One region of the Tenacibaculum amylolyticum genome, then DNA from elsewhere that is predicted to be linked to it. Evidence: riboswitches for the same ligand, from Rfam matches in the RefSeq annotation. Region 1 holds a riboswitch; the other holds the start of a gene.
The links. A riboswitch is a leader RNA that binds a small molecule or an ion and turns the genes downstream of it on or off. The one in region 1 is predicted to bind cobalamin.
Positions count from the first base shown of each region.

Region 2: it holds a riboswitch for cobalamin, as region 1 does, so the genes downstream of both, ACKTTC_RS04760 (TonB-dependent receptor plug domain-containing protein) here and ACKTTC_RS08150 (TonB-dependent siderophore receptor) in region 1, are expected to answer to the same signal.

Region 1 is NZ_CAZEFZ010000022.1:9,177-25,733, reverse strand. It holds gene ACKTTC_RS08155 (PepSY domain-containing protein) at 1-1,322, opposite strand, end outside; gene ACKTTC_RS08150 (TonB-dependent siderophore receptor) at 1,491-3,830, opposite strand; cobalamin riboswitch at 3,923-4,112, opposite strand; gene ACKTTC_RS08145 (AAA family ATPase) at 4,122-4,646, opposite strand; gene cbiB (adenosylcobinamide-phosphate synthase CbiB) at 4,656-5,585, opposite strand; gene ACKTTC_RS08135 (pyridoxal phosphate-dependent aminotransferase) at 5,573-6,592, opposite strand; gene ACKTTC_RS08130 (cobyric acid synthase) at 6,599-8,071, opposite strand; gene ACKTTC_RS08125 (BspA family leucine-rich repeat surface protein) at 8,299-10,602, opposite strand; gene ACKTTC_RS08120 (hypothetical protein) at 10,792-11,337, opposite strand; gene ACKTTC_RS08115 (T9SS type A sorting domain-containing protein) at 11,358-13,316, opposite strand; gene ACKTTC_RS08110 (fibronectin type III domain-containing protein) at 13,396-15,294, opposite strand; gene ACKTTC_RS08105 (tetratricopeptide repeat-containing sensor histidine kinase) at 15,463-16,557, shown strand, end outside.
Region 2 is NZ_CAZEFZ010000009.1:27,384-43,940, reverse strand. It holds gene ACKTTC_RS04830 (bifunctional aconitate hydratase 2/2-methylisocitrate dehydratase) at 1-247, opposite strand, end outside; RNA gene rnpB (RNase P RNA component class A) at 785-1,088, opposite strand; gene dnaJ (molecular chaperone DnaJ) at 1,337-2,461, opposite strand; gene ACKTTC_RS04815 (nucleotide exchange factor GrpE) at 2,542-3,105, opposite strand; gene ACKTTC_RS04810 (hypothetical protein) at 3,288-3,803, shown strand; gene ACKTTC_RS04805 (hypothetical protein) at 4,001-4,213, shown strand; gene ACKTTC_RS04800 (hypothetical protein) at 4,420-4,578, shown strand; gene ACKTTC_RS04795 (hypothetical protein) at 4,686-4,868, shown strand; gene murA (UDP-N-acetylglucosamine 1-carboxyvinyltransferase) at 4,921-6,231, opposite strand; gene ACKTTC_RS04785 (DUF4290 domain-containing protein) at 6,232-6,864, opposite strand; gene ACKTTC_RS04780 (ATP-dependent helicase) at 6,961-9,288, opposite strand; gene ACKTTC_RS04775 (amidohydrolase) at 9,515-10,786, shown strand; gene ACKTTC_RS04770 (DUF7935 family protein) at 10,813-11,325, shown strand; gene ACKTTC_RS04765 (YncE family protein) at 11,427-12,494, opposite strand; gene ACKTTC_RS04760 (TonB-dependent receptor plug domain-containing protein) at 12,498-14,369, opposite strand; cobalamin riboswitch at 14,407-14,600, opposite strand; gene ACKTTC_RS04755 (ABC transporter substrate-binding protein) at 14,610-15,548, opposite strand; gene ACKTTC_RS04750 (bifunctional adenosylcobinamide kinase/adenosylcobinamide-phosphate guanylyltransferase) at 15,646-16,149, shown strand; gene cobT (nicotinate-nucleotide--dimethylbenzimidazole phosphoribosyltransferase) at 16,160-16,557, shown strand, end outside.

The sequences.
Region 1 (16,557 bases):
TTCCATGCTAAGAAGGAAAAGTCTAAGCTATGCAAGCCATGATATATCCAACGTTGAATTCTATTTTTAGTAGCACACTTATAAAGAACTTTAGTGGTTTTAGGGTTTATATAATAACTTACATCGTTACTAGTATTTACCCGTATTACAGGCAGTTCTTTAGTGTTATGTCTACTATAATAATAGTTGTCGTACGAATCGAGTAAATTTACACTTTTAATAGGATTGTTTATGTTAAAAGATTGAACAGTAGCTGCATAATTTTCAACGGAAGGAAGTGTATTTGGTTGATTTAAATTGTAAAGTTCAGAAGCTACTGAGGTGTATACAATAGCAAAAGTCTCTTTATTAAACAATGTAAAACTACTTTCTTGGATGGATGTATGCTTTGTTTGATCTAAAAAGTTATTCCATATTTCAGGAGAAATATCAGACAATACCAAACTTCCTTTTTGCCATTGTTGTAGTTCGTGTTTGTTTAAACTCGTACTTGGTGTCCAGCTAAACGGCGTCATACTCATCCATCCACTAAATATCCAAGTACACACAAAAGTTCCGAAAAACAAACCAAAGTAATAATGGAAGTTATACCATTTATTTTTAAAACGCTTGAATTTCGCTTTTGGCTTCTTTTTATATCGAACAATTCCAGTAATAATTCCTGTAAGCACCATAAGAAATCCAAGTCCAGATAACCATACGATTACTTGAAACCATAAGGTATTGTGAATTCGGATGTCTTTAAAATAAATCCAATGAGGAATAGCACCTAACCACGACCAAAATCTTTCAGAAACAGTATTGGTTGCTAAAACTTCTCCTGTAACAGAAGAGAGATATGCATAGGTTTTATCTGGATTTTGAAATGTGATTTTATAAATAGGGATGTGCTTTAGAAAACGCGTTCTAGGAATCCATTGATCTAATTCTGCGATAGCAGTTACTTGTGCAGACGTATTAATTTTTAAATTTTCTTTAGCAATGGCTAACGCTTTTGTTTCAGAAATATCAACAGGATTTCCCGTGTCTGCATAGTTAGATACTAATTTTCCAGAAGGTGTTATTGCATGAAATACAGGTTTACCTAATTGAAAGTTAAGCGTAAGACTGTGAATACTATCTATCGCATTGTTTTTAAATACTTCTTTAGGACTCAAAATGCTATCTATTTGCTCAGAAGGAAGCATCGCTCTTTGTTGGCTTTTACTTAAAAACGGAAATGTATGATACATCATAACAAAACCAGATAAAAACCAAATAAGAAAGAGTACACTAAAAAAGGTACCTAGCCAATGATGTAAAGAAATTATTTTTTTGATCATAAAAAGAATTAGGCTAAAAACGATGCTATAACGTCATTACAAACGGAGTTTACGAAGTGAAGTAATCTTTTGATCGATATATAGATTGCTTCTTTACACTGAGTTTTAATCGCAATGACGTATAAATAATATTCGCTGATAGATTGTTTCTTAGCGCTTTCAATGTTTTTAAAATGTATAACTAATATTTACTTTATAATTTCTTCCTTGTCCTACAAAAAACTGATTTCCGTAAATAGCATCTGTAAAATACAGTTCGTCTGTTATATTGTTTAGATTAAATCCAACTCTTATTTTCTTAGCTTGGTAGTATATGGTTCCGTCTAAAGTAGTATAAGCAGGGAGTTCGAAGGTATTGGCAGAATTAGTGTAATTACTTCCTACATAGTTTCCTCCGAGTCCAATTCCTAGACCTTTTAATGTTGGTGTTTGAAAATCGTAGTTAACCCAAAAGTGGGCAGAATTTTTAGGAGCAAAACGAAGTTGGTTTCCTGGAGCAATTGTTTGAAGAGTTTCACTATAAGATCGTACTTTGGCATCTACAAAAGCATATCCTGTTTTTACATATAATCCTTTAAGTGGTTGCGATTCAATATCAATTTCAAACCCTTTAGAATCTGCTTCTCCAATTTGCTGAAAATCGTTTACATTAGTTCTTTCTACAATATTGTTTTTTAGCATATAATACGTAGAAACCGTTGCTGCAAATAGATGGTTTTTCTGAAATTTAAAACCTCCTTCAATTTGATATCCTTTTTCAGGATCGAAAATTGTACCGTCTGGCGCAATTCTTCTAGAAGGTTTGAAATAGTTTGAGTAAGAACCAAAAATACTTAGTGCGTTTTTAATGGGCTGATATACTAAACCAGCTCTATACGTAAATGCATCTGAAGGAATATTTGTTCGATCGCCATTGGTAATAATATTTCGATCATTATCAATCATATCTCGGTAATATGTACCATCAAAAATGTCGTAGCGTAATCCAACCAAAGCTTTGAATTTATCTGAAAACTCTAACCAATCTTGTACATAAAAACCACTAACGGTTTCATTGGTAACATCCACTCTTTCATCTACGGGTTCTATATGCCCTTGGTTTAAAATAGGATTTTGAATAGCAATTGTTGTAAAAGTCCCTGGCCCTATAACACTTCCTCTAAATGTTTTACGATCTAAATAACTGAACGAGTTTCCTACAAGGATTTTATGTTTGATACTTCCTGTAGTGGTAGTGTAACTTAGATCTAATTGATTTTGAATTGTTTTTGTTTGATGATTAAAATAAAACGGAAAATCTCTTCTAAGAGAATCTTTTGTGCTGTTGAATACTAAAAGTTCTGTAGATAAATAATCGATATCATCGTCTGAATACGAAAGATGGTTGGTCAATTTAAAATTTGCATTGAATTCGTGTGTATATTTTAATTGAAAATCGAATCGTTTGTGTTTTAAATAATCTTGTGGATCGTTATATCTCGTTTCAGGATTCATTCCAGGAACTAAAGAACCATCATCATCTACAGGAATTCCTGTATCAGTATCATATGTGTCGTTATTAGCTTGCGCGTAAAACTCAAAGATATCTTTATCTGTAGGCGTATATTCAAAAGTAATAGAACCGTTATTAGTTGCTACACCATAGTCTCTCCACCCATTGGTACGCGTCATTCCAAAATCTGTCCTATATCTCAACTTCTCAGAGATAGCACCTCCAAATCCAGCAGATAAATTGTAGGTATCAAAACTACCATAAGAAGCACTAAAACCACCTTGATCGTTTGCTGTTGGCTTTTTTCTTACAATATTAATAATTCCACCTAAAGTAGAATGACCATACAATACACTCGCAGGGCCTTTTAAGACTTCAATTCGTTCTACATTGGCCAAGTTAGTAGTAGGAGCACTGGTAGAAATATTATGTCTTTCATCTCTAACCCCATCGATTAACAATACAAAATTGTTAAATCCACGAATTCTAAATGTTTGGAAACCACCGTATCTATTTATAGGACGTACTCCAGTAGCACTTTTAACTGCGTCGCCTAAATCGGTAACATTACGAAGTTGTATCAATTTAGAATCTACACTGTTAGTCGTAATAGGAGCGTCTATATCTTTAACAGGTAATTTACCTACATTCAATACTTGGTCTTTTAACTTTTTTTGTTTTGAAGTAATGGTAACTTCATCTAAAGCAATGTCTTGTTTTTGTAGAAAAACTAGAAGAGGTTGTTTTGCATTGTTGTTACTAATATTTTTTTGAAGTGTTTGGTAGCCAACTTTCGAAAATCGTAGCGTTGTATAATTTTCTGGAAGTGTAATGGTGTAGTTACCATTAGCATTAGTAGTTGTTCCTTTAGTTAAATTTTGAATGATAATTGAAACATCAGGAATACTTTTGCCCGTTTTAGCGTCTTTTACTGTTCCTGTAATAGTAGTGTTAGATTGTGCTATAGCAAAATTAGCTAATAACAAAAACACACTGCATAATACTAATCTTTTCATTATAAAGAAAATAAGTTTTGTGCAGGTAATTTGTAGAAAATACTACGGATGTGTAGTTTAAATTTTCCAACCCTTTACCCGAGAGTTATTAATTAATGTAATGATTTGAGGCAGGTCTCCTGACTTGGTTCCAACGGTATCGCCTTCCCACTTATTAAAAAGCAGTGGCATATTGATATGTTGTTTTTAATGAACCTTACAGTTGCGGGAACAGTTTTGGATTTGCACCAAATTCCCTTTTAATTTTTACTGTCATAAAAAACCAAAAATCAGCGGCAAATGTACTGTTTTTTATTTTAGAGTAGTTGTAATGAAATCTAAACGTTGTTCAACTGTAGTTTTAGGAACGAACACTATGGTAAACCCTAGCTCCTTGTAAGTATTTAAAAGTAACCGTTCTAATTGTTGTACTTCTTCAAAAGATTGTAAACGTTGTGGATCTTGTATATAAATCTCTTTCCAAAGTGGACAAAAGAAGACGGTATTATGATATGGTTTTTGATAATTGAATTGTAAGAAACAATTAGCAATAGGTTGCTGTTTTAACTGTAAATAAGCAATATTATCGGCTAAACCTCTATCTACAAAAGCATGTTGTTTTATGGGAGTTTCGAGATTCTTAAGTGTTTGTTGATATACTAATTTTGTAAATCCAGTAACATCTTCCCAAGGAGTTTTATTTCCATTTGTTTGCTGCTGAACACGAATTACTTTTCTAGATACTTCCTCAAATACAATATGTCCGTTTTGTTCTAATGCGTTTATAAGAGTTGTTTTTCCTGTACTCGGTGCGCCTGTGATGATGTATCTTTTCATATATCTATATCACAAGCAAAAATAATAAAGCAAGCTACTTAGTACAAGAAAGAAAAATGTAGTAGCATGGTTTATTTTGGCAACGGTAGAAAAATGATCATTTGCTATTTGTCTATTGTGTTCTCCAATAAAAGGTTTGTCTACCAATTTTCCATGGTAATAATTAGGACCTCCAAATCTACATTTCATAATATAAGCCAAAGCAGCTTCTGGATAACCAGCATTTGGACTTGTATGTTTTTTTCCTTCTTTAAATACGGTAGCTACATATTGAATTTTACCTGTAACAATAAGCATGATAATCGCTGTAATTCGTGCAGGAATATAATTAAAGACATCGTCTAGTTTAGCTGCAAATTTCCCAAAATAGAAATAACGATCGTTTTTATACCCAATCATAGAATCTAAGGTGTTTACCATTTTGTATAACATAGCTCCGGGTACGCCTAATATTGTATAAAAGAATAGTGGTGCAATAACGCCATCGCTTAAATTTTCTGATAAGGTTTCGAATACAGCTGTTTTTATTTGTTGTTCATTCAATTGAGAAGTATCTCTACCTACAATCCATGAAAGTCTTTTTCTACCTTGAACGATTCCTTTGGCAAGTTCATCAAATACAGCTTTACCTTCTTGTATCAAACTTTTATTAGCTAAGGCATAGAATACAAAAATACTTTGTACGATGATATAAAGAACTGGATACGGTTTTAAAAGTATTTGTATTAGATAAAAAAAAGTAAATGTACTTGTTGTGAGTACAATGGTTAACAAAGCTCCTTTTAAAAAGAGAGGTTTTACATTATTTAGTTTTCGTTCTCCAAAAGCAATTAAATTTCCAAACAATCGAATAGGGTGGGGAAGCCATCTAGGATCTCCTAAAAGCAAATCGAGGAGATAGCCAATAATTAACGGGAGCAAGAACATTAGTTTTTCCATTCACGTAAGGCTTTAATCAACAAGTTATTCTTTTGTGGAGTTTGACTAGCAATTCGAATATAATGCTCATCTAGAGTTCTAAAATTTGAAGCATCTCGTATTAATAATTGATGTGTCTGTACTAAATACGATTTTAATTCTGAGGCTTTTGGTTGAGATAAGCGAACTAAAAAATAGCTTGTATTTGTAGGAATTACTTCAAAACCATCTAAAGCATTTATTTCGTTTTGCAATGCTATTGCGTCTGAAAAATAGTTTTTGAAATCAGGTAAAAGATCGATGTAGTTTTGAAATATAAATTCACCTGCATGCAGCGCAATACTGTTTACATTCCAAGGCATTTTGTGTTGCATGAATTTAGAAATAATAGCACTATTACCAAGTATATACCCTAAGCGTAATCCAGGAATACAAAATAGTTTGGTCAATGATTTTACAAGAATAATATTTGAGTGTTTGAGAAGCAATTCTACACAAGAAATAGTACTGCTAGTAAAGTCTGTATAAGCTTCATCAATAATAAAATACGTGTTTGGATGTTTTGCAGCTATGGTTGCTATTTCATCACTAGTGTTTTCATAACCATCTGGATTATTAGGATTGCAGATAAACGCTAACTGCGTTGTAAATTGATGTTGAAGAATTGACTTTCTATGAATAAATTCTATTTGCAAATTATTAGCCATACAGGCTTGCTCATACTCGGAAAAGGAAGGTGTGCAAATAGTTACACTACTACCATGAAAAGTATTAGCAATTAGATAAAATGCTTCTGTAGCTCCATTGGTTACCAAGCAATTTTGAGTAGCCATTGCATGATGTTTCGCAATAAGTTCAGTAAGTATTTCACTACTAGGAGCAGGATAACTTTCTATAGTATCTAACTGTTCTTTTAGATATTGTTTCAGCTGATTATTGGCTCCTAAATTATATACATTGGAACTAAAGTTCGCTTTAAAAGTAATTCCGTTAAACTTATATTGATCGTCTCCGTGTCCGTAATCCATAACGATTTATAATGATGATTGCATTTGAGCAATGATATAATCCATATCTAAATTAGATACTAAATGTGCCGCTAGCTTGTCGTAGTTTTCCTCTTTGTATTTTTTATAGTCAAATGTTTCTGAAGTGTTTTCTATTGAAAAATTTTTAAGAAGATCATCGATTACAATACTATTATCAAAGATTCCATGAATATAAGTTCCCCAGCAATGTTCATCCATATAACCTTCTGGAGTATTATTAATAGTATTTAATTTTTGTTGATGTTCAAAAGAAGTTATTCCCATATGAATTTCATAACCTGTACATGTTTCTTCGTATGCTTTGAATGTGAAATTACATTGTGAGGTAGTCTTTTCAGCAGCCATTGTAGTATGTGCAGGAATAATGCCCAAACCAGGAATAGTGTGGATATCATTTTCCACATGATGCGGATCAGAAATAGACTGACCTAACATTTGAAAACCGCCACAAATACCAATTACTTTTTTCTTTTGTTCGTAAGCGTTTAATATTTCTTGAGCGAGCTCAGCATTTCTTAAAAACTGCATGTCGGCAATGGTGTTCTTACTACCAGGAATGATAATGATATCAGCTTTTTTAAGATCTTCTTTAGAGCGAGTGTAAAATAAATGAACTCTTTCATCTTTTTCTAATCGGTTAAAATCAGTAAAATTTGAGATAAAAGGTAGTAATACAACAGCAATATTAATCTTACCAGTTGTTATAGCTTTGTTCTTCGTATCTAAAGCTAAGGAATCTTCTTCTTCAATATAAATATCTTTAGCAAAAGGAATGACTCCTAATACAGGGACATTCGTAAGATCTTCGATCATTTTTTTTCCTTCTTCAAATAACGAAATGTCGCCTCTAAATTTGTTAATGATAATGCCTTTAATGAGTTTTCTTTCATCTTCATCTAATAAAGCAATACTACCGTACACACTTGCAAAAACGCCGCCGCGATCTATATCTGCAACCAAATATACAGCTGCATTGGCATATTGCGCCATACGCATATTAACAATATCTCTGTGTTTTAAATTTAGTTCGCTAATACTACCGGCACCTTCTAATACAATTGGACTGTATTGTGCTTGTAGTTTGGTAAAAGCTTTTTTGACTTCCTTAAAAAGTTCCTGCTTGTTATTTCCTAAAAAGTAGGAGCGAGCAGTTTGATCGCCAATAGGTTTTCCATGTAAAATGACTTGCGATTTATTAGCTCCTGAAGGTTTTAGCAAAACAGGATTCATTTCTGTAGTACACGAAATACCTGCTGCTTCCGCTTGTACCGCTTGTGCACGTCCAATTTCTAAACCATCTTTAGTAACAAAGCTATTTAAAGACATGTTTTGCGCTTTAAAAGGAGCAGGAGTATATCCTTTTTGTTTTAAAATGCGACAAATACCTGTAACTAATATGCTTTTACCCACATCTGAACCTGTACCTACCAACATTATTGGACGTAAATTTTTGGTCATTTTAATTTCAAATAAAAATGCTAAAATAACAAACATTCCTAATGAAAAGCTTTCTAATCAGAAAGAAGGTTATCCTAATAAGTTGTATCTATATTTTAATATGATATATCTTTTTAGAGAAGACTGAAAGAAAAATAATAATGATCCTTTTTAAATAAAAAACACCGAGATAAAAACCTCGATGTTTTATTATGTGTATTAAAACGTATATATATTAATACTGATTCTTATGGAGTACAATTGGTAAAATTTGGACGATTGCTATTAACAAGTGCAGAATAAGAGTTAGTAAAATGGGCGCATTGAGTTACATTAGCTACATCCCATCCTGTTAAATCTTGATTAAAAGTTGAGTTATCTGCAAACATATAGCGCATATTTGTTACATTACTCACATCCCAACTACCAATATCTTGATTAAAAGCTGAATTATTTGCAAACATATATGACATGATAATAACATTACTTACATTCCATCCACTAATATCTTGATTAAAGGCAAGAGCAGCTTCAAACATTCTATCCATATTTACGACTTTATCCACTTTCCAGTTCCCAATATCTTGGTTAAAGGCTTCTGCATGACGGAACATAAATCGCATACTTGTTACATTACTTATAGTCCATCTACTTAAATCTTGGTTAAAAGCTATTGCATTTTGAAACATACCTGCCATACTTGTAACTTTCTCTGTCTCCCAATTCCCTATATTTTGATTGAACTTACGAGCGCCGGCGAACATAAATGACATGTTTGTAACATTACTTACATTCCATCCACTAATATCTTGATTAAAGGCAAGAGCAGCCCCAAACATAGATTCCATATTGGTAACATTACTCACATTCCAACCACTAATATCTTGATTAAAAACCTCTGCACCGGAGAACATAAGAACCATATTTGTTACATTACCTACCTTCCAGTCTCCTATATTTTGATTAAAAGCATTAGCACCACGAAACATACCTGACATATCAGTAACGTTATCTACTTCCCAGTTACTAATATCTTGATTAAAAGTAGTAGCACCACGAAACATACTTGACATGTCAGTAACGTTATTTACCTTCCAACTGCTAATGTCTTGATTAAAAGCAGTTGCTCCTGTAAACATAGCACCCATGTTTGTTACATTATCTACATTCCAACTATTAATATTTTGATTGAAAGCCTCAGCTGATTCAAACATCCCTCTCATGTTTGTTACATTATCTACTTTCCAATTTCCGATATCTTGATTGAAAGCCTTTGCTAAAGTAAACATCCCTCTCATGTCTGTAACATTATTTACCTTCCAATTTCCGATATTTTGATTAAAAGAGGAAGCAAAATTAAACATTGATGCCATATTTGTAACATTGTTTACCTCCCAATTACTAATATCCTGATTAAAAGCAGCTGCTCCTGCAAACATTCTATCCATATTTTCAACATTACTCACATCCCAGTTACTAATATCTTGATTGAAAGATATTGCACTTTGAAACATTCCAGTCATATCAGTAACATTAGATAAATCTGGCGCATCGGTAGCTAATTCTTTCATATTTATACAATTCTTAAAAGCAAATCTCATGCTTTGCCAAGTAATTTTTCCCCATTGGTCAATAGATTTAAGTTTTTTTCTATTTTCTTGAGAAGAAGCAAAAAAGCTTATTGCTGGAAACGTTCCGGTAATTGCTACTTTATAAGTACCTGCGTTAGCATATATATGTGTTGCATCACCAGATACACCAGTATCTATAGTACCGTCACCCCAATTAATGGTATAATTATAAGTAAATTCAGGTTGGTTCGCATTTGTATAGATTATGATTTCCTCATTAGCTGTAGTGGTTTCCCAGGTAGTAATAAAAGCGTCAGTTTCATCTACATCGGTTACATTTATAATAATAGAGGCTGTGCTAGAAAGCATACCATCGCTTACAGCTACTTCTAATGTATAACTTGTAGTAGTCTCATAGTCTAGTGCAGTTAATACTTGTAATTCACCATTAGAAGCTATACTAAATTCAGTACTTTGTGTAGTTAAGCTATAAGTTAGTGCATCTCCTTCTGGATCTGTAGCTACAACTTGTCCAATAATTGCATTTGCAGCATTATTTTCGGCAATTTCAAATATTTGATTCGCAATTACTGGAGCCGTATTTTCGTTAACATCTACCACATTTATGGTGATTGTAGCTGAAGCTTCAGCTTCACCATCGCTTACTTTTACAGTAATAGAATGTGAAGTGGCTGTTTCAAAATCAAGACTTTTTCCTGAGGCTAAACTCAGTTTACCTGCATCAGTAATTTGAAATAAGTCATTGTCATTAGTACTAATACTAAAAGTAAGTTCTTCATTAGGATCGGCATCAGATGCTTGTATATTTCCTATCGTTTCTGTATCTGTTATTGCTTCCGATACATTAAATGATTGTGCCTCTATTACAGGCGCTGTATTTTGAATACTATCATCATCTTTTCCGCAAGAAATAGCAAAGACTATTAAACTTGCTAATACTATTTTTTTAAAGGTTCTCATTTTAGGAATTTAAAGTCATTTTATTCCGTAAATGTATAGTTGATAGTAAAATGATTTTTAGAGCAATTGCTGAAAAGCGGTTTTGAGTTGCTAAAATGATTTTTATGGACAATGCTATAGTAAATAGGAGGTTAGCACGCTTTTGAAAATAATGATTTTAGGATAATAATTGTATTTCTATTAAGTGAATTACCATAATAGAAACTGAAGTTCAAAACTAGTTAATTCTGATAGCGGTTTTATATGCACACCAGCTAGTTTAAGCTTGTCAAACTTTTCTTTAAGAAATGTATTGATAACACGAAAAGAACCATATTTCCAACGTAAATCGAAAATTGGCAATACTCCAACTTGTGTTTGATCAATGTCAAAAGTTTTGGCTGGATCAGTTCCTAATGTTTTGTTTTGAATATCAGGTACTTTGAGAACTAGGTTGTATCCTGTTTTTTTATGTCCGCTTTCATTTAGTACTAGTCTAACAGGTTTTATAACAATAGGAAGTTCTAGTGTTTTTAAAACTCCACATATTTTATCGGAATATACATTAAAACCGCCGCCACCAATAATATCGCTCCAAAGTTCAGGTTGTACTACAGTTATCTTATTGTCTTTATAAATAATAACATCTGGAACCCTAGTAGTTTGTTCATCTCGAAAAAAAGTACTGTCAATAGAATTGTATCCAGTGCGTTTTTCACACACTTTTTTATGTTGCCCTATAAAGTAGTATTCCATTATGAATAGAATTTAGCTTTTTAGTTTTTTATGATTTTAAATGTAGTGTTTATTTTTTTTGATTGAATTGTAACTAGATAAACTCCTTTAGAAATATCAGCCAATTCAAGGTTGATTGTTTTAGCTGCTAGATACTTTTTTTCAAAGATAGTTTCTCCTAAAATAGATTGTAAAGAGATGTTTACGTTTGCTACTTCTTGGTCTAATTTTATAGAAAATTGATCTTCAAAAGGATTAGGGAAAAAAGTTATTTGTTTGGTTATTTCATCTTGAGGCACATTTAATATTCCTTGATCGTTAGCAAGAATCCAATCCCATGTTCGTACAGAGTTAGATCTATGTTGCCAATTCCATAATCTAGGAACTATGGATATTGCTGCACAATCAGATGTAAATATTCCAGCCCTTAGTTTATCTAATCGAGCTTTCAATCGAACTTTATTAGAAGGATCAGTTTCGAAATAATAAGCAGTACCTAACACTAAAATAGCTTCAACATTGTGTGTACTTGTATACCAAGGATACCAATCGTCTGAACTGATGGTGTCTTCAGAAGCATATGCGCTTGCAAAATAAGTTAAATCCAACCCTTTTCTGTCATTCATACATGGATGAGAGCGACTATTTATGGAAGCGAAAGGTGTTTTAAAATCATAGTTGTTTGTAGTAGAATTATAAGACGTTGTGAAACCATATCGCTCAACGGCATTACCAAGTTGTCTGAGTATTTCTGGGATATCAGGATTATTGGTAATCCAATACGCGCTCCATAAGAAATCGGTAATATTTTCACTCATCCAAGGAGAAAAACCTCTGTCGTTTGTATTGGCAAGAGGAGCAGAAGAAACAGAATAATTCCCTTCATGAACTCCTACAGAATGTGTAAAAGCTCCACTTTTAGGTGTCCAATTATTAGAAATATCCCAGCTTTTAGAAGTTTGTTGCATATCTTTCAAGCTAGCAATGCGTTCATTCATATGGTTTAAAATTGTAGCATCGCCAGTAATTTCATAGCTAAATAATTCGGTCATACCTACAATTCCTGCAGCTCTTTCTGTAAAACCTTCTGTTTCTTTATCGTATGTGTCTCTGGTTCTGTACTGATTCCAACCTAAGTCTGCCTGTAAAGCCATATCTATAATAAGTTGGTTTGTCCATTGACTTTTATCTCCAATTAATCCAAGCAAAAGTTTTGCAGGTTGTGTATAAATATACTTTCCATCTGCGCAGGCTGTTGCACCCCATGTCCAACAACCATTTCCTCCTTGAGCAGCAGGAGTAGTTTCGTCTTTTCTTATGTGTTCAAAATAAAATTGTTTTGATAAAAAAGCTTCTTTTAAATATTTGACATTACCAGTGGTCATATACGCTTTTGCCATTGCAGTAGCCCTATCGAATAACCAGTTTCCATTACTAGAATTGGGGTAATCTAAAGATCCAGCCCAATCATCAAATTGTTTTTCTTTATATAGTTCAATTGCATCTGTATTAGATGGAGCAGAAATATAGGGAGGAACTAAATTACTTTCTGATAAATATACGATATCATGGAGTACAAAAATTCTAGGATAAGACATATTACTTTTATTTGCACCAGCTTGTACCCATCCATTATGATGAGGTAGCATAACTAAATCATTTGCCGTATTCCTACCATCATCAGTAATTGTTAAAGAAACATTACCTTTTGTCATGTCAACTCCTTGTAATTGTATAATAACAGAACGAATTGAATTATCTGACCACCAGGTTAATCCTTTTTCTATACTAATAGCTTGTTCAGTACTCCCAATTGTTACTTTAACATCGGTAAGATTTGTTAAAAGTCCTTTTTTAATAGGAAGCCCAAAGGTTACCAATTCATTATTAGTTGGAGTAATGTCAGTATCAGTAACCAACTCAACTGTTGTTTGTAGTTGAGCGATTACAAGAGTGCTTGTAAAATAAATCCAGAGGAATAAGATGTAAAATAAACGCATAAGGGGGATGTTTGATTAAACTTTGTATTAATTGAAACTTTATAAAGAAGCAACTGTTGTGAAAAAGGAAATTTGTTAGTTATTCAGAACAATTACCATTTAAAATCTCTTCAGGAGTAGGATTGTATTTATTTTCTTTAATAATTAATCTTCCACTGCTAGCTGAATCAAAACTATCTTTGATTCCACAAAAATTATCTAAAGAAGGATTATTGGAAAAGATCCAAAAAATATCAGCTTTCTTTTGAAGAAAAGATAAACCGTCAAGATTTTCTAATTTGTCATTATTACTTATAATGAGAGCTCCTGGTAGAAGGTTATCTACCATTTCACCTTCTAACGATTTTAAATTTGGATTACCATACCACCTAGCACTTAACCAATACTTTAAATCTGTTTTTAACAGGTTTTGATTAAAGAAAAAAACTGAAAAGCCAACTCTAGCTTGTAAAGAAACTTCTTCTAGTTTATTACAAGTACTAACTTGAAGAGCTATGATTTGTGTTACGTTTTCTAAGAAATCTAGATTACTTAATGCTGGAAGGTGTGAAAGCCTGACTTGTTCAATATTTCCTGTTAATGGAAGATCTATTTTAGTTAGTTTTTCATGCCCATAAAGTTCTTGGGCATTAGCCTCATAAGCATCAACTATAAAGTCATCATTTCTTATAGAAGTATTAGGAAGCTTTCCAATTGAAATAGCTAATAGATTGGTAAGTTTAGACATAATTATTCCCTCAACTTGATTATTGCCAAGTAGTTCTAATTCGCTCAATTCTTTTAATTCAGGAAAGTTAATACTTGTGATTTTAGGATTATCTTTAATGCTAATGAGTCTTCCATTTTCTAATAAAGGAAAGCTTACAGGACCTGTGAGTAAAGAGTTTTTTTCTATGGTTATATTTGCTTGAGAATTTATTCCTCGTAAGAATTTTAAATTACTAAAAGCATTAAGATGCGTTAGATTTGAACTTTCAGAAACTTGTATACCACCAATAATTTCAGTGTATTTTTTCTCGGCTATACTATCTGCTTCTTCCTGAGTTTTTATCATAAGATCTCCAACATAAAGGCGTGTTCTTTCATTTTCTTTAAAAGTTACATCGAAAGTTGTTCCTCTACCACTTAGATTACCATTGCTATCAATTATATTAAGTCGGAAATAATATTTTTTATCATTTTCTAAATTTGTAAAAGTATAAGAAGTATCACTAATTTCTTCTCCAATAAGTTGATAGTTAGATGGTGTTTCACTCATATAAATGTTATAGCTTACTGCATTATCTATTGGTGCCCAATCTATAATACGTTCAGTAGTGCCAGCAGTATTAAAACTCCATGTTTCACTTGCCTTTTCTGCAATTCCAGATCTAGCAACTACTTTCCATTGATAGGTTGCATTTGGAGACAATCCAGAAACTTCATAAACTGGTTGTGGAATATTTGTAGCAGTAGGAGTTTCAGGTAAAGTCTCTCCAAAATATACATCATATACTAAATCACCATCATCGTATTGTGCATTCCAAGTTAATTCAAATACATTTTCAAACTCAGTTAAAGTTGCTTCGTTTGCAGGTGCTGTTAGATTAATTGTAGGTAAGTTCCCCGTAGAGAAATTTCTAATTTCACTACTTGTTTTATGAACTCCATCTGTAACAATTACTTTCCACTGATACGCTTTTCCTAATTCTAAATTTTCGAGTAAGAAAGAGCTTTCTGTTAAGTTCGTTTTAAAAGGAGTAGCTTGTACTGTGTTACCAAAATATAAATCGTATAAAAGGTTATTGGTATCAGCATCATCTTGTCCTTTCCATTCTAATAAAACAGAAGTACTGCCAGGTTGCACTTTAAATTGGTCTATAGGACTTTCTAAAGTAATCGTAGGAGGTTCGTTTATAATTTCATCTTTATCGCAACTGTTAAAAATGATGAGTATTAGTAGAGAAATTATGTAACGTAATGTAGTCGATTTTTTCATTTTATTTTTTCTTTGGTTTTTATCCAAAATTAAGCTCAGTCTGAATTATAACACTCATTAGAAATGAGTATTTTTAAGTATAAAGAAGAAGAAAAGAGGAAATACATGGTAAATCGATGTGCCTAATTTGTACTTTTAAAGAGTATAATTTTATGAGATATGCTAACTATGCTAGAAAAATACTATAGAAGTTTCTTGTTTTTTGTTTTGATGTCTATTGTTACTTTTGGACAAGATAAAAACGAAGAAAAGTTATTAGATACGCTATATTATTTTGCAGTATATAATAAAGATAAAGAGTTTAAAGATTTAGCATATAAAGTACTACACAATAGTAAAAGTGAAACAACACGTATAAAATCGCTAACAACCCTAAGTTTTTATCATCAAAAAAAAGGGAACTACGATTCTGTTATTTATTATTCAAACAAAGCTTTAGAAATTCTTAAAAACAAAGAAGACACTCTTAGTTTAAAAAGAAAAAATAGAGAGTATCATACTTTGGGTGTAGTTAATAATAGTAAAGGTCTTCTAGAAAATGCTATTGAATGGCATATTAAAGGGATAAATACTTCAGAAAAAATTAAAGATAGTTTAATGTTGCTAAGTCATAAACAAGGATTAGCAGAAGTATATAGAAAAAGAAAAGAGTACCAAAAAGCATTAGCGTTGTATGAATTCTCCTTACAGCATGCTAAAGATCCAAATGTTATTATGAGATCCTATATAAACATTGGAGTATTATTGGCAGAGGAAAAAAAGATAAAAGAGTCAGAAATATACTTTAAAAAAGGATTGGCATTTGCCAAAGAATCTAAAGATCTTATAGCACAGGTAGTCATACTTATCAACTTAGCAGAAAACAATCACTATGAAAGTAAAAATTATAAAGAAGCAATTATCTATTATAAGAATGCAATTGAATTAACAAAAAAACATGATTTTAAATATTATCTCTCCGTAGCTGAATTAGGTTTGGCAAGAGTTTATGTAATTCAAGATAAATATAAAGAAGCTTCGAGAACATTAAAGTTACTTTTAAAATTAGCAAAAGAGGAACATTATTATAAGCTAGAGAAAGACATATACGATTCTTATGAAAAATTATATGTGAAGCAACAAAATTATAAAGAAGCATTTACAGTAAGTAGGAAAAGGCAATACCTATCAGATTCTATACAAGCAATTCAGAGAGATAAGGAAATTAAAGAGTTAGAAGTTAAATTTAATATGCAGCAAAAACAAAATGAAATTGCTTCTTTA
Region 2 (16,557 bases), on a different contig from region 1:
CTTCAACTACTGATTCACCAAGAATAATTTCTTTTAAGAATTTTGCTTTTACACCTGCTGCACTAGTAGTACCTGGTAGTGTATTATAAATAAAGAAGTTAAGTGAATCTTCTCGATGTGCATTATTTACATCTTTTATTTGCGCTATAATTTCACTTAGCAATTCATCTCCGTCAATTGGTTTAGGATGTAATCCTTGTTTTTTTCTTTCTTCGATTTCCTTGATGTAATCTCCGTAAATGTTCATAAATAGAAGTCTTTTCAACGTTAAAAGCAATTCAAGAAATCGTATTTAAACCCCGTATTCCTTGTACTACTTATATAAATTATAACAATGTAATTTGTGCGGTTACATTTTAAAATGCAATCCTACCATTGGTAAATTAACATAAACTTTACTTTACAAAAACTAGTGATGTATTGTTCTTTATCTAATGAACCTTTAAGTTTTATTATAAAGTTACGTGTAACTCTTATCAGCATAATGGTAATAACACACCTTACTGTTAACCTCATTACACACTTTCTTTATTCTCTCAATATCAAAAGCTATGTAGTTTTTATTTACATTAATTTTTGCCGAACAAAAGTACAGCTTTAGGGCTAAATTTAAAAATAAACAACAAAATATCATTATCAATAAAAAATATTCATTGAAATAAATTTAAATCAATAATTCAATAAAAAAAACACTGAAAAAACACTTTTTTTTATGAATTTTAAAATTATAGATGTGTTTTTTTACACATCTTTTTTTTATATTAATTCTAAATAAGAGTTGAAAAAGAAAAGCAGACCAATAAGCCGGATTCTGTAACTTAAAAAGTTCTTATCATTTATCTTGTTTTACAATTACCTGTAAAATCTAGCTGCCTACCCCTTAGAATTGTGCGAGTAACACTTAAGCTCTAATATACGTGGCATTTCACCGCATAGAGTTTACCTGATTTCACTACAGCATTACCTGTACATTCTTTCTGTTGCACTTGTCCTCGATTTACATCGGACGGATGTTATCCGCTATGCTTACTCTGTGGTGTCCGGACTTTCCTCTGAAATTACTTTCAGCGATAAGACTGATCTGCTTTTTATCTATAAGTAATAATGAATTTTATTTCACAATTACTTGTAAATTTTTAAATGGAATAAGGTTTTGTATATCGAAAGTTTTTGTTCTTTGATAACTTGTGACCTGACTTCATAAAAAAACCCACTCAAAGATTGAGTGGGAAAATTGCTATGAAAAAGAAAAAGTATCTAGGACGTCTCCTAGACACTACAAAGATATATATTTTTTTCTTTAACGCAAAAGAAAAAATAAAAAAACTTTATTTTTTTATGAAAACATGTCTTTTACCTTTTCAAAAAAAGACTTGTCTGTTTTTTGTGGGTTTGGAGAAAAGTTTTCATCATCTGCCATAGATTCAAAAAACTTACGTTGCTCCTTAGTTAATTCTTGAGGTGTCCACACATTAATATGTATTAAGAAATCACCATTACCATATCTTTCAATGCTTGGTAATCCTTTACCTTTTAATCGTAAAATCTTTCCAGATTGTGTACCAGCTTCTATTTTAATCTTTACTTTCCCTGTAACTGTTTCTACTTCTTTAGAAGCTCCTAATACTGCTTCAGAGAAATTAATATAAAGATCATAGTGAATATTACTTCCTTCTCTCTTTAATGTTTCGTGTGGTACTTCTTCTATTAAAACTAATAAGTCTCCAGGAATTGAATTTTTACCAGGTGCTTCGTTACCTTTTCCCCCAACTTTTAATTGGACTCCTTCTGTAACACCTTCTGGAATATTAATAGATACTGTTTCTTCTTTAACAACCATTCCTTGTGCATCTGCCTCATTTGGTTTCTTATCTATAATTTCTCCAGCTCCATGACAGCTACTACAAGTAGTTGCGGTTTGCATTCTTCCCAAAATAGTATTGGTAACTCGCATTTGTTGCCCTGTACCATTACATGTAGGACATGTTTTATAGCTAACTCCGTCTGCTTTTACCTTACGACGTACTTTAACCTTCTTCTCTACTCCTTTAGCTATTTCTTCTAATGTAAGCTTTACACGAATACGTAAGTTTCCTCCTTTTACTCTAGCTTGACGTTGTCCGCCACCGCCAAAACCTCCGAAGCCACCACCAAAAGCTCCTCCGAAAATATCTCCAAACTGGCTGAATATATCATCCATATTCATTCCGCCACCGCCAAATCCACCAGCACCACCTTCGAATGCAGCATGTCCAAATTGGTCGTAACGTGCTTTTTTGTCAGCATCACTTAATACTTCATATGCTTCAGCACATAATTTAAATTTTTCTTCAGCTTCTGAATCACCTGGATTTTTATCTGGGTGATACTTAATAGCCATCTTTCTATATGCTTTCTTTATTTCTGAAGCACTTGCCGATTTGGAAACTCCTAATACTTCGTAATAATCTTGTTTTGCCATGTTTTTCAATTATCAGTAAACAGAAATCAATGATCATTAACTTTTTAGTTTCTAATTGATCATTGATTGTGGTTCTTTTTTTATGCTTGCCCTACAACTACTTTTGGGTGGCGTATAATTTTCTCTCCTAGTTTATATCCTTTTTCTACGCAGTCGATAATTTTTCCTTTTAAATCATCTGACGGTGCAGGTATTTGCGTAATTGCATCGTGTGTATCTGCATCAAAACTATCTCCTGCATTTACTTCTACTGCAGCTAATCCTTTATTTTCTAAGGTTTTTAATAATTTTTGATAGATTAACAATACACCTTTTCTTAATTCTTCTGCTTCAGGATCGTCTTCTATATGTGTCAGCGCTCTTTCAAAATCATCTAAAATTGGCAGTAAAACTGTCATTAATTCCTGATTTGCTGTTTTGAATAGCTCTATTCTTTCTTTACTTGTTCTCTTTTTATAGTTTTCGAACTCTGCAAAAAGTCGTAAATATTTATCTTTTTCTGCTTTTAATGCTTCTTCATTATCTGATGCTTTCGCTTCTTCATTTTTCTCTTCAGCTTCATTATTCTCTAGATTTATATCTAAATCACCATTCTCGATAGCATCTTTTATCTCGTCTTCTTTAGTATATTCGTCTTTACTCATTGTAAGTCGTTTCTTTTAATTTTATTACTACTTACTAAGCAAGAATACTGCCATTACTAAAACAATGACATTATGACACGGAAGTCAATTGTTAAAATTGTTAATTATTTCTTAAAGTAAATTTGAGATTTATGGGTATCTTTTTTGTAGTTTCGTGGTTTAAATTTATAAATACCCTAATTATGAAATCTACTTTTTTTAAAGTTTTCGCTGTTGCATTAACATTAACAGCTGTATCTTGTAAGACAAATCCTGCTGAGACTCCAGAGCACAAAGCTTTAGTTGCTGAGCACGAGACAATGATGAAAACTCATGAAGAAATTGAAAAGCAACATGCTACTATGAATGATGATCACAGTAAAATGGTTGTTGCTCATAAAGATGTAGAAAATGACTCTTTACATGTAGTAAACGAAAAAACTCACGCTGCTATTTTAACTTCTCATACTTCTTTAGTTGAAAAGCATAAAGCTTTAATTGCTGACCACAAAGCATTAGAAGAAAAGCATGCTACTGGTGCTATTAGTCTTGAAGAAATGACTAAAGACCATGAAAATTTAAAGAAGCAACATCAAGAAATGCTTGATGAGCACCATAAAATGCTTAAAGAGCATGAAACTGTAAAAACTGAAGATGCTAAAATGTTAGAAGAGCATCAAAAAGAAACTACTGAAGAGACTACAGAAGAAAAAAAATAAACATTCTTTTATAATCTAATTTGAAGGTAAAGGCATCTGGTTTTCAGATGCCTTTACTTTTTTATTCATAATATTTTTCCCTATTCATTTTGGCTTTTTTTATTTTTTAACATTTTTCAACAGTATATCAAAGTATTTTTTTGATATTTTTAGATAGTTTTTAACCAAATATTAATTAAAAAAGTCCCTTTGGAATTATGAAAAAAAACTTTTTAAACATTGAAGGTGTTACTACTTTAAGTAAAGCACAACAAAAAGAAGTTAACGGAGGATTTTCTCCTGAAAATTTAATTGGTTACGGAGATATTAGCAAATGCGGTTGCGATTGCGGTGGTTCTGTAACTGGACCTGCATACTGTAGTGAAATTATGGCATGTATACATGTTTACAGATGCGATGACGAAAGTTAAAAATTGGCTTAACAATTTTAATAAAGGCACTTCACTAGTGTCTTTATTTTTTACTTCAATATAAAGGTATCATTGATCCTTTATGAGTTAATCTAAAAATTTACTCTACTTGATATTTAGAGTAAACTCAACCAAACTATTAATTTATAAAAAGTCCCATTGAAATCATGAAAAAAGATTTTCTAAACATTACGGGTGTTACTACTTTGACCAAAACCCAGCAAAAAGAAATTAGTGGTGGAATTATTCCAGATTTAAGTAAATGTGAATGTACTTGTGCTGGAGTTGTAACTGGTCCGATTTATTGTGCTAAGTTTATTTCTTGTCCACAATACTACTGGTGTGACGACACTCCTACCATGTAAAAATTAGTTGTATTCAAAAGATGTTAAAACTTAAATATCTTTTCAAAATTCAACTTAAACTAAATGAATTTAATCAAATTATTAATTTAAAAAGTCCCATTGAAATTATGAAAAACAATTTTTTAAGTATTGAAGGTATTACTCCTTTAACTAAAACACAACAAAAAGAAGTTAGTGGAGGAATTACACCAGATTATAGTAAATGTAAATGTGAGTGCGGTCATGCTGTAGGACCTCTTTATTGCTTTGTAATGAAATGTCCTCAAATACATTGTGATCCAGAAATATAAAACAAAAAAGCAGCTACTAAGTAGCTGCTTTTTTATTTATTATATGAAGTAATTATTCAATTCTTTCAATCTTAGCTCCTAAAGCCTGTAATCTTTCTACAATACGCTCATATCCTCTATCTATTTGTTCAATATTATTAATAATACTTGTTCCTTTAGCTGATAAGGCTGCAATTAATAAAGAAATACCGGCACGTATATCTGGAGATGTCATTTTAGTAGCTTTTAGCTGGCTTTCAAAATTATGTCCAATAACCGTAGCTCTATGCGGATCGCATAAAATTACCTTTGCTCCCATATCTATTAATTTATCTACAAAGAACAATCGGCTTTCAAACATTTTTTGATGAATAAGTACCGTACCTTTCGCTTGTGTAGCCACAACTAATACAATACTTAATAAGTCTGGTGTAAAACCTGGCCAAGGAGCATCTGCTACTGTTAAAACAGAACCATCTATGTAGTTTTGAATTTCGTAACTATCTTGTTCTGGAATGTATATATCATCTCCTTTTTTTTCTAACTGAATTCCTAGTTTTCTGAATACATTTGGAATTTGTCCCAAATCTTTCCAACTAACATCTTTTATTGTTAGTTCAGATCTAGTCATTGCTGCCATTCCTACCCAGCTTCCAATCTCGATCATATCAGGTAAAATACGATGTTCACAACCTCCTAAACTTTCTACTCCTTCAATAGTTAGTAAGTTAGATCCAACTCCTGAGATTTTAGCTCCCATGCTATTCAACATTTTAGATAATTGTTGAATATAAGGTTCGCAGGCTGCATTGTAAATAGTAGTAGTTCCTTTGGCTAATACAGCTGCCATGATAATATTAGCTGTACCTGTTACAGACGCTTCGTCTAGTAACATATCTGTTCCTATTAAACCATTTTCTGCTTCTACACCGTAGAAATACTCTTCTTTATTATAACGGAATGTTGCTCCTAAGTTGATGAATCCTTCAAAGTGTGTATCTAAACGACGACGACCAATTTTATCTCCTCCTGGACGTGGAATGTATCCTTTTCCAAAACGAGCCAATAAAGGTCCAACGATCATAATAGAACCTCTTAAGGAACTTCCATCTCTCTTAAAGTCTGCGCTCTCTAAATACTCTAACTTGATTTCATCTGCTTGAAAGCTATATGAATTAGCACCTAATTTTTCAATTTTAACTCCTAACTCTCCTAAAATGAATATCAATTTATTGACATCTATAATATCTGGTATGTTATTAATAACCACCTTTTCTGGAGTAAGTAAAACCGCACATATAACCTGTAATGCTTCATTTTTAGCTCCTTGAGGTGTAATAACTCCCTTAAGTCTATGCCCTCCCTCTATTTTAAATGATGCCATTTATTTTTTTCTATTTTTTGTATTTTTATTGGTATTTGTTTTTTTCTTTCCTTGGGTAGATCTTGTTCTTAGTAAAAGCTTACTATCTACTAATTCGTCTTCTTTCCCTCTATAATCTATTTTTCCATCAGAAAGTTCAAATAAATGGTCAAAGATTACAATATCATCTACATTATCTTTATTCCAATTGAGGTAACACTTTTTCATATGATTCGCAATTGTATATACCAATGCTTCTTTCATATCTCCTTCATCCCATGTAAGTGCTACATCGATCATTGTTTGGATATTTGTTCCATAAAAACGATACTTAGAAGCTGACTTAGGATAAGGCAATGAATCTGGTTTCTCTCTCAATTCTTCCTTAGATGGCTGTTCATAAGGAGAATCTACATCTAACTTAAAGTCAGACATAATATGCAATTGATCCCAAAGTTTATGTTTAAAGTCTGGCACATCACGTAAATGTGGTTGTAAATTTCCCATTACATCTATGATTGCCTTAGCCATTGTATTTCTTTCTTCTTTTGTTGGTAAGCTTACACAATGATCTACTAGTTTTTGTATATGTCTCCCATATTCTGGGATGATTAATTTTGTTCTTTCTGAGTTGTATTCTAAATCAAACGTCATTTTCATTGTTTATTTATTGCAAAGTAAGGATTAATTACCAATTATCAGTTATTAGTTATTAGTTCATTGACAATTCGTAATTGTTAATTGATGAGATTATCCTATTACTTTAAGTTTAGCAAATTGTAATAATAATTTCTTTTTTCCTGCTGTTGCAAATTGAATTTCTGCTTTTTTATTTGGACCTTTTCCTTCTAATCCTACTACTTCACCTTTTCCAAACCTGTTATGTTCTACAAAGCTTCCAACTACTACTTCGCTATCAAATAAATTTGTTTTAGAGGAAGTAACATCAGATACTTTTTTCATTTTTCCTTTTGGAGGTACAAGTTTATTCGATTTCTTATCCATAAACTCTTTCCTTTTCTTTTGGATAGGTTTTTGAAAACGAATCTTTTTAGGCGCATCATCAAACAAATCGGTATCTATAAACCTATTCATTTTTGGTTCAGGTAGTTTTGGAGAAATATACTCTAGATATTGATCGTCTATCTCTTCTAAGAAACGACTTGGTTCTCCATCTGTTAATTTCCCCCATCTATATCGAGTTTGTGCATATGTTAAATACGCTTGTTTCTCCGCTCTTGTTAATGCTACATAAAATAAACGTCTCTCCTCTTCTAATTCACTTCGTGTATTCATACTCATTGCAGAAGGAAATAAACTTTCTTCTAAACCAACGATATATACATATGGAAATTCTAATCCCTTTGCCAAGTGAATTGTCATTAAAGAAACTCTAGGCTCTTCATCTTTTTTATCACTATCAAAATCGGTAGCCAATGCTACATCTTCTAAGAAAATAGGCAAAGATGCATCTTCTCCTGCTTCAATTTTATCTGTAATAAAATCTTTAATCCCGTTTATTAATTCCTGAACGTTCTCAACTTTGCTAATCCCTTCTGGCGTCCCATCTTTTTGTAAGTCTTTCACCAATTGAGTTTTCCTTACTACTAAATCTGCAACTTCAAAAGCATTTTTTGTTTGTGCTTCAATTTGAAGTCGTTGAATCATATTCGCAAAGTTCTCTAGCTTGTTCTTTGTTCCTGAATTTATTTTAACATCTAAGTTGCCTAAATTTAGGATTACTTCAAAGATTGACTTTTTATAATGATTTGCAGCAATAGCTAGCTTATCTATTGTAGTTTGCCCAATACCTCTTGCGGGGTAATTAATAATTCTTTTTAGTGCTTCTTCATCATTAGGGTTTATCAAGATTCGTAAGTACGAAAGCAAGTCTTTTATTTCTTTACGTTGGTAAAATGAAATACCTCCATATATTTTATACTTGATATCTTTTTTACGCAAAGCATCTTCCATTGCTCTAGACTGCGCATTGGTTCTATATAAAATAGCAAATTGATCACTTTTAAGCTGATGGTTCATTTTATTATCGAAAATAGACTGTGCTACAAACCTACCTTCTTCTCCATCAGAAATAGTTCGCATGACCTTTATAGAACCTCCTGCATCATTAGCTGTCCAAACTTCTTTATCTAATCTCGTTTTATTCTTTTCGATTACCGAGTTTGCTGCATTCACAATATTTTTAGTAGAACGATAATTCTGCTCTAATTTAAATGTTTTAACATCTGGATAATCTTTCTGGAAGTTTAAGATATTTTGAATATTTGCTCCACGGAAGGCATAGATACTCTGAGAATCGTCTCCTACTACACAAATATTCTGGAAACGATCTGCTAATGCTCTTACAATTAAATACTGCGAATGGTTGGTATCTTGGTACTCATCTACCAATATATAACGGAAACGGTTTTGATATTTAGCTAGTACTTCTGGAAAACGTGCTAATAACTCATTCGTTCTTAATAATAAATCATCAAAATCCATAGCTCCAGACTTGAAACATCTATCTACATATTCTTTATAGATATCACCTGTTTTAGGTCGACTTGCCATTAAATCAGCTTCTTGTAAGTCCGAATTATTAAAATAAGCTCTAACAGTAATTAAGCTATTTTTAAACGATGAAATTCTACTTAAAATTTGCTTCGGTTTATAACGATCTTTATCAAGCTTCATTTCTCTGATAATGGTCGTGATTAAACGAACAGAATCTTGACTATCGTATATCGTAAAGTTTGATGGGTATCCTAATTTATCTGCTTCCGATCTTAAAATTCTAGCAAATACAGAGTGAAAAGTTCCCATCCATAAATTTTTAGCTTCGCTATGTCCTACAACTTTCCCAATTCTTTCTTTCATTTCTCGCGCAGCTTTGTTGGTAAACGTTAGTGCAAGAATATTAAAAGAATCCACTCCTTGTTCCATTAAATATGCAATACGGAATGTTAATACTCTTGTTTTACCAGAACCTGCTCCTGCAATAATAATCATTGGGCCGTCTTTTTGTAGTACTGCCGCTCTCTGTGGTTCGTTAAGTTGTTCTATATAAGTATTCAATGAATGTAAAATTGTAAGTAATGAAAAGCTAAAATAATTCTTTATTTCTAGTTGTGTAACTAACCTCGTTTAAATTTATTCACAATCATTACTAATAAGCTCTGAGCGGCTTTATTACCATTCCTTTGTAATCTTTTATTGTAAAAACAAATTGTATATTTACCTTATTATTAAAACCGATTGCACATAGCTGCACTACCCTCATTAAACCTATAGCTCATTTATTATGAAACAAAAAATTTATACACTTCTTACTTGCTTATTAGCTTCGTCGGTTTTCTCTCAGAGTTTATCTAATGATTATAAAAACATAGAGAAAAAAGTGATTGAATGGAGACGTTATTTCCACCAAAATCCTGAACTTTCAAATAGAGAATTTAATACTGCTAAAAAAATTGCAGCTCATTTAAAATCGCTTGGTATAAAAACACAAGAAAATGTGGCTAAAACAGGTGTTGTTGGTATTCTAAAAGGCTCAAAGCCTGGTAAAGTAGTTGCTTTACGAGCAGATATTGATGCGCTTCCTGTTGTGGAAAGAAATAATTTACCTTTTAAATCTACCGTCAAGACTACTTATTTAAATAAAGATGTAGGTGTAATGCACGCTTGTGGACACGATACACATACAGCTATTTTAATGGGAGTAGCTGAAATATTAGCTAAGCATAAAGATAAAATTAAAGGAACTGTTAAATTTATTTTTCAGCCTGCAGAAGAAGGGGCTCCTGAAGGTGAAGAAGGCGGAGCTGAATTAATGGTAAAAGAAGGTGTATTAAAAAATCCTGATGTAGATGCTATTTTTGGTTTACATATTTCTTCTGGTCAAGATGTAGGAACTATTGCTTACAAACCTGGAGGAATTATGGCAGCTTCTCAAAGTTTTAAAATTAAGGTAAAAGGAAAGCAATCACACGGATCTAGACCATGGGCTAGTATTGATCCAATTGTTATTTCAGCTAAAATAATTGATGGCTTACAAACAATTATTAGCCGTGAAGCGGAGTTAACAAAAGAAGGAGCAGTAATTACTGTTGGAAAAATTGATTCTGGAGTTCGAAGTAATATCATTCCTGAATCTGCTGAAATGATTGGTACAATTCGTACGTTAGATTATGATATGCAAAAACAAATTAATGATCGTATGAAAGAAATGGTTCCTGCAATAGCTAAAGCTTATAGAGCTGAAGCTACTATAGAAATTGAAAAAGGATATCCTATTACTTTTAACGATATTAAACTAACAAAACAGGCACTTCCTACATTACAAAATGTAGCTGGTAAAGATAAAGTTATAGAAATTAAAGCCATTACTGGTGCTGAAGACTTTTCATTCTTTCAAAAAGAAGTTCCTGGATTTTACTTTTTTCTAGGAGGAAAAACTGTTGGCAATAATAATCCGTACCCGCATCACACCCCAGATTTTCAAATAGATGAAAGCGGTATGTTATTAGGTGTAGAAACTATGACACAACTAGCATTGGATTTTTTAAATAATTAATAATACAAACTGAATATATATAATACATGGAAGACAAAATAATTGAAGGGTTAGCATTTGCCTTGCCTGCACTCGTAACTGGAGGAGTTGCTTATTTTATGTTTAGCGCTTTTCTAGAAAGAGATGAAAAAGAGAAAAAGTTTGAAATTTTAATGAATAAGAAAAAAGAGAGTTTACCGGTTAAATTACAAGCTTATGAACGTTTGATATTATATTGTGAACGAATTAATCCTGCTAAGCTCTTAACTCGTGTAAATCCTATTGGAAATGATGCCGATAGTTACGCACATTTACTTATTGGAAATATTGAACAAGAATTTGAACATAATTTAGTGCAGCAAATTTATGTAAACGAAGATGCTTGGAAAGCTTTATTAGGATCTAAACTTGCTATTATTAACAAAATAAGAAGCACTGCCGAAAACAGTGATAACGCAAAAGAGTTAAGAGAAAATCTTTTAATTGATTATTCTCAGATTGAGAGTCCAACCGAAACTGCTGTGGCCATTATTAAACAAGAAGTAAAGAAGCTTATATAAATAAAATAAGTTCTAAAAATATAAAAAGGTTACACAAATGAAATTGTGTAACCTTTTTTAATACAAGTGTAATAAAGGGGGAACTAAACTTTTTTAAATTATTAGTTAAAGTAAACTTTAGAAGCACCTAATGGAGCATCTACAGTTTTTAACTCTTCTTTAGTTGTAACATTAAATACATTCATCTTACTTATATCTGTAAAACTTGCATCTAATGCATATAGTTTTGCATCTTTTACAGCGATTCCATATAAGAAACCTGTTGCACCTGTTACTAATTTAGTAGTAGGTAAAGTAGTAGCTGTTTCAGACATCTCAAAAACATCATTTCCTACGTTGTAGTATATATTGTTATCTGCTACATACATTAAGCTTGGGTGAACTCCATCAGCAAAAACAACTTCAGAATCAACTTCTAATGTATTTGTGTTTATTGTAATAATAGCTCCAGCTGTTTCATTTCCAGTCCATGCTTCATTTCCTCCTGCTAACACGATTAAGTTTCCATTTGTTTTAAAACCTAATTCATCTGGCTTATCTTTTACATCAATAACTTTCTCAACAGTATCTGTTGTTGTATCGATAACAGTTATTTTATTATTACTTCCATAACCACCTTTATGAGATACAAACATTTTACCATTTTGATATACAATTTGTTCAGGCCCTACTACTACATTAATTTTAGAAGTAACTTGTAGTGTAGTTAAATCAACAACAGCTACAAAATCATCATCTATATTATCTCCAAAAGAACCTGCACCCCAATTGGTAATATATCCTTTATTTCCTGCTATTGCCATAAATCTAGGAACTTGAAGTCCTGTTGATATTTCTCCCTGTTTTTCGAAAGTATATCTATTTACAACCGTTACTGTATTCTGGTTATCTACTACTATATATCCAGTATCTCCATTAAAAGTCATCGATTGTAAGAATGTTCCTAAGTCAACTCCGTTAACTTTACTGTAAATTTTACTTTCTACAGTCGTATAGTCATTAGAAACAAATGATATTGTAGCACTACCTGCACCTGAACCTTCTCCAGTAATTAAAACACCATTTTCATAATCTCCTTTTGGTCCTTGTTCATTATCATCACTACAAGAAGCAAGAAAAAGTACACTTGTTAATAATAAAGCTTTAAAAATGAAATTGATTTTTTTCATTGTTTAGAATTTATAGTTTAAATTAAAATTGTAATTAATTCCAGGCATGGGTCTATTTTGAACGATTTCATAATCTGAGTTTAGAAGATTATTAACCTTTAATCCTACACCTAATTGTTGTTTTTCTGTATTTATTAATTTGTAATTCACTCCTATGTTTGAAACAAAGAAACGATCTACAACAAAATCCAACGAGTTGCTTTCTGTAGTAAATACCTGATCATTAAACAGCTGCTGGTAAAACATTGACCATTTCCCTTTTGATACACTTAAATTTATATTAGCTATATGCTTAGGTACAAAGGGAATTAATCTATTTGTATTCTTATTTTTTGCATGAACGAACACGTAGTTTAACCTAAGGTTCATTTTATAATCATTAAAGAAATTGTAACTTATTTTAGAAGTGAGTTCTATTCCTTGATTTAACGTTTCATTTAAGTTAATTGGCACCCAAACACCTGGTCTATTTGGATCTCCATTGGGAGTCCAAACTATCTTATCTTTAGTATCAATATTAAAATAAGCTACATCAATAAAAACATTGCTACTCTTGTATCCCAAACCTAACTCTCCTTGAAAAGAAGTTTCAGGGATTAAATTTGGATTTCCCTGCCCCGGCCAAAAAAGATCGTTATAAGTAGGAACTCTAAAATTTCTTGAAGCATTTGCTCTTATAAAAAAAGAATAGAATGGTTTTAATTTAAATCCAGCAGCATAGCTTAATGGAACTTTAAAGTCTGAATTATATTCTTTTCGTATTTTAAGATCATACGAAAAATTAGGTTTTACTTTATGATCGAAAATAAACGATTGAGAAAATTCAGTTCTATACTGAGGTAGAATTTGGTCTGTCCTTCCCTTTACACGTTCAAATCTGGTATTAGAGGTTAAAGTTGCATTTAACTTTTTAAAGTTATAATCTGCTGTAAGATCTGAAAAAGCACGTTTCGATTGCCCGAAATTAAAACTACCTGTCTCTTTATCATCAAAAAAGCGATATTCTTGAAATAAATAGGCTAAACGACCTGTTAATTTTAAGTTGTTTAAATTATACGTTAACGATAATAGATTTCTATAATTTATATCTTTATATTGATCATTTGCTGCTGTAGGGTTTGGCAGTTCTCCAGAAAACAATCGATCTCCAAAATAATACGTCATATAAGCATCTAAAACTAACCTCTCAGAAAACTTATATGCATTTGATAAATTAATAGTGTAATTTTTATAGGCACCATTTGCATTTCTAAAATCTGAATTTATAAATGGATAATCATTATCTGAAGTATTAAATGAAAACCCTAAATTAAATGCATATTTAGAGGAATTATACTTTAGCTTGTATAATGAGTTAATTGTTGTAAAACTACCTACTGCAGTAAAAATTTGATGTTGAAGTTTCTTTTTTTCGGAGAATGTCAATACATCATTCAAATGAATAGTTCCTCCAATAGCTCCAGACCCAAACTCTATACTTCCTCCTCCACTCCTTACATTTAGCTCATCATAGAGCCCTACTGTTAGTGAATTAAAACCTGTTTGCCCATTATTTATAGAATTAATATTTATACCATTCCAAACCACTGCAGTATTAGAAGCACTAGTTCCTCTAAAACTTGGAGAGCTTGTTCCTCCTTGTCCAAATTCTCTAAAATAAATAGGTGTATTAAAACGGAGTAAACTAGTGAATGATTCTACATTATTTACAATAACAGAATCATTTATTTTTAATAATTTATAAGCTTTAGATGTTTTCGACAATCGTTTATTTGCCTGAATTACTACTTCATTCAAACGATTAAATATTGTATCGCTTTGCGCACTAATTATCTGAGCACTAACAAACAGTAAAATAAATATTAATCTTCTCATTAAAATCCACATAAAAAACCTTTAAGCCCGAAGGTTTGTTAGTAATGAATTTTTGGCAGGTCTCCTGGCTTGCGTCTTGTAACTTACCTTCCCGCTTTCGCAGTGGTTAAAGAGTAATAGCTACAAGCTTTTCAGCTTACAGTTGCGGGTACAGCTTCGGTTTTACACCGAATTCCCTTTTAATTTTTTTCAATTGAACATTGAAGAAAAACCAAAAATTTGGACAAATGTATCGTATATTTATAAATTAATAGCTACTAAATCGTGATAATTTGCGAATTTAACTTTTAAATCTTCTGAAATAGTGTAGTGTTCTGGATGAATCATAGCTGCTAAACATTTTATACCATCTACCAACGTGCTTGCAGATGATTGAGTAAACATTGCAAAATCTGCTATAAATACTTGTTTATTTTTCACGGCTCTTAAAGAACTCCATTCTGCTCTTTCAGTTAGGAATTTCATATCTTCCATAGTTCTTTCAATTCCATAACCACAAGGTGCTATTACCAATACTTCTGGATCATACTTTACAATCTTATCCCACGATATTACAATACTATCCCCTGAAGGATGCGATAATAAATCTATTCCCCCGGCAAAACCTATTTGATGAGGAATCCAATGTCCACAATTGAATAAAGGATCTATCCATTCTAATAACATGATACTTTTAGACTGAATTTTATGTTGTCTTTGTACATCTACAATCTCATAGATTTGTTCTTTTAAATTCTCTATGTAAGCAATTCCTATAGCTTCTTTCCCCATGGCTTTAGCTACTGTCAATGCATTATCGAATACATCTTCTAAAGAATTTGGAGTAATAGAAATTAATTCTGGAACTTTGGGTAATTTATATGCTGATCTAGCTACAGATTCTGTATCTATTTGACATACATCACATACATCTTGTGTAAAAATAATATCGGGAGCTATGTTTTCTAAAAGTGGCTCATCTACATAATACAAAGTTCCTCCATCTGCTTTTGTTTTAGAAAAGATTGCATTAATTTCTTCACTAGTTAACACTTGTCCTTCCAGCTTGTATTTTACCACAACTTGCTTTTCTTCTAAAGCTTTTGTTGGACATTCAAATGTTATTCCATCTAACATATCTTGCAAGCCCATATCATAAATCATCTGTGTAACAGCTGGCATAAAAGAAGCTACTTTCATAATTGTATTTTATTTCAGCAAAAATACATAGTTCTTAAGGATAACTTTCTTTTCTAAAAAATCTTTTCAATCTTTGCTTTCAAATTATTTCTTCTATATGATTTATTACATCACAGGTGGTGAACGTTCTGGAAAAAGCAAATACGCGCAAGAATTAGCCGAGTCTTTATCTAATACTCCATATTATTTAGCAACTTCAAGAATATGGGATGAAGATTTCCAAAAACGTGTAGACAGACATATTTCGGATAGAGATGAACGTTGGACTACTATTGAAGAAGAAAAGGACATTAGTAAAGTAATATCAGAAAACACTACAGTTGTTATTGATTGTGTTACATTATGGTTGACTAATTTTTATTTAGATACCAAAAACGATGTCAACAAATCTCTAAAGCTAGCTAAAGATCAAATAGAATTACTCACCAATATTAATGCTAATATCATTATTATTTCAAATGAAATAGGGATGGGATTACATGCACAAACAGAAGTTGGCAGAAAATTTACAGAATTGCAAGGATGGGTGAACCAATTTATTGCTCAAAAAGCAGATAAAGCAACATTTATGGTTTCCGGGTTACCTTTAACTTTAAAATAATAGTATATAAATGATTACACCTATCTCAAAAGAGTTACATACACAGTTACAAGAGAAAATAGATTATAAAACCAAACCTATTGGTGCACTTGGTACTTTAGAAACCATTGCTAAACAAATAGGTGCTATTCAAAATACATTAACTCCTAAAATAGTAGCACCTACTATTGTTGTTTTTGCAGGAGACCATGGTATTGTAAAAAACAAACCTGTGAGTCCTTATCCTCAAGAAGTAACGCAACAAATGGTGTTAAACTTTTTAAATGGAGGTGCTGCAATTAATGTTTTTTGCAAACAGCATAATTTAAATTTACATATTGTAGATGCTGGTGTAAATGGTGTATTTGAAAAATCAGATGTATTACTAGATTACAAAATAGCTATGGGAACGAAAGACTATAGCCAAGA